DNA from 2 places in the Stenotrophomonas sp. 01N47 genome. Region 2 is predicted to be linked to the other one. Evidence: predicted binding sites of a transcription regulator. Region 2 holds the regulator's gene; the other holds the start of a gene.
The links. The regulator FliA, encoded in region 2, starts transcription of late flagellar genes. The targets are predictions, from matches to a motif close to TAAAGTTTNNCNNNCNNNGGCCGATAA.

Region 1 (3,206 bases), 760 kb from region 2:
GTATGCTGCTTTTGTTTCAAGTCTCTATGAGATAGCTTCGTCAGTGAGCGGTTCGGGAGGTGATGGCAAGGCGCTCAACGAATTGTCGGCTGCAGTCATCGCTGGAAGCTCAGAGGGCGCGCAGAAAAGAGCTCTGGCAGCGGCAGCCAAAGCCAAAGGAAGTCGTGATGCCGGCCTTGTGGAGTCTCCTATAGCTGGATGTGAGATTTGGAGCCGATGTAAGGGTAATACGGCTGACGCTGAGATTGATCGGATATACGGAGTTCTTCGCCCTGTGGCGCCTGTCGTCGACTGGTCAAAGTTGTTCCTGTTGAATGGAATAGAAGATGAGTTTTCTATGTATTTTTTCGATTAATAGTGGAGTGTTGATGTTGTGAGGGCTTTGTACCTATCCGTTTGGGCTCTATGTTTCGTTGCATGGTTGCTCATTTCTCTAAATTTCATACTTCACATAAGTTTCATTGGTTGTGATGGGGTCTATGGGGTGGCCCGCGCCACATGTGGTCTTTTTGTAGAATGGGTTCGGTTTATATTTTATTTTGGACTGATATCTTTGCCGGTGTTGAGTATTTTTACGATTCTGCGTTTTCTGCTAAATCGACGCTGGGAGAACATCGAGCTCTGCTTTGTTGTCGCGTCGTGGGTGCTCTTTGGGTTGTCCGCGACACATTTCACTTCCCATTAAAGGAATTGAAACGCGTGCATCGAAGGGCTGTGACGGCTTTGGACGAGAGGATTTGGCGCAATTGGCTGGAAAGATTGATTTCTACAAGGAAGTTGAGATTGTGGCCGCCGGCTCGGCCTACTTTGACCTTCCTCAGCCTTTCTAACGATTATCAATGGCGTCTTGTTTTTGGATGAAGAATCAGTGCGAATGAAGATCGAGCCCACTTTCGGTGGTGCAGAGGGTGGTGTGGAGCGAGGCGCTGTCTCGGCCGCTGGCGAGCCAAGTGAAAAGAGTGCGCTGGCGATTGTGGTTGGGGACCGGTTCTCCACCTATTGCCATTTCTGGAGGCTGGACGACGCTGCCGGCAGGGCGCCGAGACGTTGGCATTGGCCGGTGTTCCTGTTTTCATCACTATGGTTTTTCTTCCGACGCATGCCCGTACTGGGCACGATCTGGTTCATCGTTCCGCCTTTGGCGATGACCACGTTCACTCAGATGGGTCTGCCATGGTTCGCGGTAGTCGTCTTCTTGGTCTGCCGCGTGCTTGCCGGAATTCTGGCGAATTCCCTGTACCTGTCTCATTGCCGGAGGATTGCCCGCAAGGTGCTTGCCGGGCATGGAGGCGCGCATCGGCGGCGTGCCGAACTGCAGAAGGCCGGTGGTGTCAGCTACACCGCTTTGGTGATCGCCTTGGCGGTAACGGCCTCACAGAACACCCTGATCAATCTGGCGGTTCGTTCGATGCCGAAGGCAACGCCCAGGCAGTCTTCACTGCACCTGCCGGCGAACCGGCCGGACCCGGATCTCGAATATGCGGAGAGGGAGGTGTACCAGGAGGAGCTGCGTGCGATCGCGATGACGGCGTGGCCGGCGGGTGTTCCAATGGACAACAATGTCTGCATTGTCGAGCTACGTCTGACGCCACCGGGTACCGTGCTGGATGCCAATGTTCTGGAGCCTTGCACGCTGGACGAAGCACAGCGTGAGATGATGTTGGGCGAAATCAGGCGCACGGACTTTACGATCGAGGGGAAGATGCGGTTCTTCACCCGGCATGCCGTCATCGGCTTGCGTGGCTGATTCCCCGCCACGGGCCTGAGTTCCTCACGGTGAGATTCTGCTTGAACGCGTTTATGTTAACGCGGCGTTGTTTCAATAACTGCTCTTAAAGTTTCCCCGGGTCGTGCCGCCACCGATATAGGGCCACGATCAAGGGAATTGAGATGCTCGCCTTACGCAACCTCCGTGTGGGATCCCGGCTTTCCGCCGGCTTCGGTCTGCTGTTGCTGTTCATCCTGGCCATTGTCGGCCTGGTGTTGTACGGAAACCATCTGAAGTCCGCCCAGTTCGAGAAAGTGGTGGGCGTGAACATGGTCAAGATGCGGTTGTTGAACGACATGCTCGATACCAACAACGCGGTGCTGATGCATCGTCGCCTGATGGTGATCAAGCGCGGCGAGGAGTTCGACAAGGATTACCAGCGGGCGCAGGAACTGAGCCGCACCTACGACAGCATCTGGGACAAGTACGTCAAAATTCCCCGCGATGCCACCGGCGATACGCTGGTGGCGCAGATCGCGGCGGCACGCAAGGCCACCGACATCTCCACTCAACAATTGCACGAGCGGATGAAGGCGGGCGACTACGACGGTGCAGCTACCGAGCTGCTGGCCGAGCACGGTCTGGCCACGGCCTGGAATGGAGCGATCTCCAGCCTGCTGCGGCACCAGGAAACCCTGACCGAACGCAGCCGTGAGGAATACCGCGCCACGGAAGCGTGGACGGGAACCCTGTCCATCGCCTTTGGTGTGCTCAGCCTGATTCTCGGCGCACTGGCAGCGTGGGCGATCACCCTCAGCCTGACCCGCCCCTTGGCGGGTGCGGTGAAGCTGGCCGATGGCATCGCCAACGGTCGCTTGGACAACGTCATCGATGCTTCGGGCAATGACGAGGTGACCCAGTTGCTGAAGTCCATGCAGCGCATGCAGGGGCAGCTGCAGGCGGTGATGGCCGCGCAGGGCGAGATGGCGCGGCAGCACGATGATGGCAGCCTGGGTTATCGCATGGACGAGAGCGCCTTCCCCGGCGACTACGGGCGCATGGTGCATGACACCAACGCGCTGGTGGGCTCGCACGTGCAGGTGCAGAACCGTCTGATCGAGGTGATGAAGCACTACGCACGCGGCGACCTGTCGGTTGACATGGATCGCCTGCCGGGCGAGAAGGCGGCGATCACCCAGGCCATGGACGAGACCAAATCGAGTCTGTCGGCTATCAACGGCGAGATCCGCCGGCTGGCCACAGCCGCGGCCGCGGGCGACTTCAGCCTGCGCGGTGACGAAGCACGCTTCGAGCATGATTTCGGCGAGATGGTGACCGGGCTGAACCGGTTGATGCAGACCACCGATGAGAACCTGGTACAGGTGTCGAGCCTGCTGCAGGCGATCTCACGTGGCGATCTGACCGTACGCATGCAGGGCGACTTCCACGGCGTGTTCGCCCGCATGCGCGACGACTGCAATGCGACCGTCGAGCAGCT
Region 2 (3,206 bases):
GAGGTTGTGGCGGATGCGGTCGAGCTGCACGTCCTGGCCCGGCTGCAGGCCGTCGGCGCGCAGCTGTTCGGTCAGGCTGCGGCACTCTTCGGCCAGGTCCAGGGTGCGGTGCGTGGCCTGTTCGGTCATCGCCACCACGTGGTCCAGGCGCGCGCAGGCATCGTCCAGCTCGCCGGCTTCATCGGGCACGGTCGGCAGTTCGCCCAGCGCCTGGCCCAGTTCGCGGGCCAGCCGCGAAAGGCCGCTCATCATCGGCTGGGTGCGCAGCGCCACCAGGCCGTCGATGCGCTGGCGCCACGCCGCCTCGTCGCCGGATTCCAGTGCATCCAGGGCTTCCTGCAGGCGCAGGGCGAGGGCGCTCTTGTCGACCGTGGTATCCATCAAGCGCTGGCCGCCAGGCGTTCGAAGATCTTGCCGAGCTTCTCTTCCAGCGTCTGTGCGGTGAACGGCTTGATGATGTAACCGTTCACGCCGTTCTGCGCCGCTTCGATGATCTGCTCGCGCTTGGCTTCGGCGGTCACCATCAGCACCGGCAGGGTCTTCAGCTTGGCATCGGCACGGATGGCCTTGAGCAGTTCGATGCCGGTCATCACCGGCATGTTCCAGTCGGTGACCACGAAGTCGAACGGCTGGCTCTGCAGCAGCGACAGCGCGGCATGCCCGTCCTCGGCTTCGGCGGTATTGGTGAAGCCCAGATCGCCCAGCAGGTTCTTGACGATACGACGCATGGTCGAAAAATCGTCGACGATCAGGATGCGCATGTTCTTGTTCAAAGCAGAGTTCCTTTGTTGATCAGCTCTCGAGGCCGGCGTCGGCCGCCTCGAAAATCTTCAGTCGGCCACGCAGGCGCAGGACCGCCTGGCCGTGGATCTGGCAGACCCGCGACTCGCTCACGCCGAGCACTGCGCCGATCTCTTTCAGGTTCAGTTCCTGCTCGTAGTAGAGCGACAGCACCAGCTGTTCGCGCTCGGGCAGGTGGCCGATGGCATTGCCCAGCTCGCGGCCGAATTCACCGCGCTCCAGCACCTGCTGTGGGGTCGGGCCGCCCTGGGCGACGGTGTCCAGCTCGCCCTGGTCTTCAATGCGCGACTCCAGGCTCAGTACCTGGCCGCGCGAGGCGTCCTCCATCAGGCGCAGGTACTCGGGCAGCGGCATCTCCATCGCGGCGGCCACTTCTGTGGCACTGGCGGCACGGCCGGTGCTCTGCTCCAGGCGGCGGATGGTGGCCGCAGCGTCACGGGCACGGCGGTGCACCGAACGCGGTACCCAGTCGCCACGACGGATCTCATCGATCATCGAACCGCGGATGCGGATCGAAGCGTAGGTCTCGAACGAGGCACCCTGGTCGGCGTCGTAGCTGCGCGAGGCTTCGATCAGGCCCATCATGCCGGCCTGGATCAGGTCGTCCACCTCAACGCTGGCCGGCAGGCGTGCGGCCAGATGGTGGGCGATGCGCCGCACCAGGTCCGAGTGCTGGGCGATGACCTCGTTGGCCGCCGTGCGCTGGACCTCTCTGTACTGGGCGGCGCCTTTCATGCGGCCACCCCGCGCTGCTTGATGATGCGTTCGAGGAAGAACTCGACGCCGCCGCGCGGCTCGGTCGGTGCCTGCCAGCGGGCGGTGCGGCGGGCGATCTCGGTGATCGCCAGTGCCGACGGGCTGGACGGATAGGCCTTCACCACCGGCTGCTGGCGCTGCACCGACAGGCGCAGCCAGTCGTCCTGCGGCACGCAGCCCAGGTAGTTCAGCGAGACATCGGCGAGGAACTTCTCGCAGACGCGGGTCAGCTTCTCGTACAGCACGCGGCCTTCGTTGGGGTCGCGCACCATGTTGGCCACCACCTGGATGCGGTCCACGCCACGTTCGCGCGACAGCACCTTGATCAGCGCATAGGCGTCGGTGATCGAGGCCGGTTCATCGCAGACCACCACCACGGTGTCCTGCGCGGCCTGGCAGAAGGTCAGCACGCCATCGGTGATGCCGGCGGCGGTGTCCACCACCATGATGTCCAGCTCGCGCTCCAGTTCGGAGAACACGTTGACCAGGCCCACATGCTCGGCCGGGGCCAGCTCGGCCATGTGCCGGCGGCCGGACGCAGCCGGTACCACCAGCACGCCGTTCGGGCCTTCGATGATCACGTCATCCAGGCTGCAGCGGCCAGCGACCAGGTCGGCCAGGGTGTTGGTGGGGCTCAGGCCCAGGATCACATCGATGTTGGCCAGGCCCAGGTCGGCGTCCAGCAACAGGGTGCGTTTGCCCATTCCCGCAAGCGCCACGGCCAGGTTGGCCGACACGTTGGTCTTGCCGACGCCGCCCTTGCCGCCGGTCACGGCAATCGTGCGCACAGGGCCGAGCGGCTCGCTGCGGGTCGCCGTCAGCGGGAAGGTGGTGGTCAGCTTGGCGTACTCACGCGACGGCATGGTTCAACTCCGGGTTGCAGGGCATATCGGCCGCGCGGCGCAAATCTTCAAGGCGAAGTACAAGATTGGCTGCACTGGCCCGGTGCAGGTCGTCCGGGACGTCCTGGCCATCGGTCACCCAGGTGATCGGCAGCTTGTGGTCCACCGCCACCGACAGGGCGTTGCCGAAGCGGCCGGTCTCGTCCAGCTTGCTCAGCACCAGGCCCTGCAGGTTGGCCGCGCCGAAGCGGCGGACCACCTCGTCCATGTCGCCGAAGCTGGTGTTGGCCGGCAGTACCAGCAGGGTGCGGACCTGGCGGGCAGCGCGCAGCCACTGCAGCTGGGCGGCCAGCGCACGGTCGCGCGGGCCCAGGCCGGCGGTGTCGATCAGCACCAGCTTGTAGTCCTTCAGGCGTTCCAGCAGCTGGTCCAGGTCGGTGCCGCTGTTGGCCTCGTGCACGGCGATGCCGAGCTGGCGGCCGTAGCCGTACAGCTGTTCGCGGGCGCCGATGCGCATCGTATCGGTGGTGACCAGGGCGACGTCGCGGGCGGCATGGGCTTCGGCGAAGCGCGAGGCCAGCTTGGCGATGGTGGTGGTCTTGCCGGCGCCGGTCGGGCCGACCAGGGCGATCACACCGCCTTCCTCCATCGGATCGACCGGGGCGATCGGCAGCTTGCGCGAGATCAGCCCCAGCATCAGGCCGCGGCCGCGATGCGCTTCGGTTTCCAGCGGGATCTGCATGGCCACGTCGCGGGCGATGCCGGCATCGAAGCCGTACTCGTCCATCAGGTCCAGTGCCGTAGCGC

Region 1: AC1DKR_RS13455 (methyl-accepting chemotaxis protein) is a predicted target of FliA. The motif match lies at 1,834-1,860, and genes of this name have one in related genera.

The regions. Positions count from the first base shown of each region.
Region 1 covers NZ_JBFTQU010000005.1:783,849-787,054, reverse strand. The annotation lists gene AC1DKR_RS13465 (hypothetical protein) at 1-355, shown strand, start outside; gene AC1DKR_RS13460 (hypothetical protein) at 875-1,747, shown strand; gene AC1DKR_RS13455 (methyl-accepting chemotaxis protein) at 1,891-3,206, shown strand, end outside.
Region 2 covers NZ_JBFTQU010000005.1:26,633-29,838, reverse strand. The annotation lists gene AC1DKR_RS09975 (protein phosphatase CheZ) at 1-381, opposite strand, end outside; gene cheY (chemotaxis response regulator CheY) at 381-773, opposite strand; gene AC1DKR_RS09965 (RNA polymerase sigma factor FliA) at 793-1,536, opposite strand; gene AC1DKR_RS09960 (MinD/ParA family ATP-binding protein) at 1,533-2,420, opposite strand; gene flhF (flagellar biosynthesis GTPase FlhF) at 2,407-3,206, opposite strand, start outside.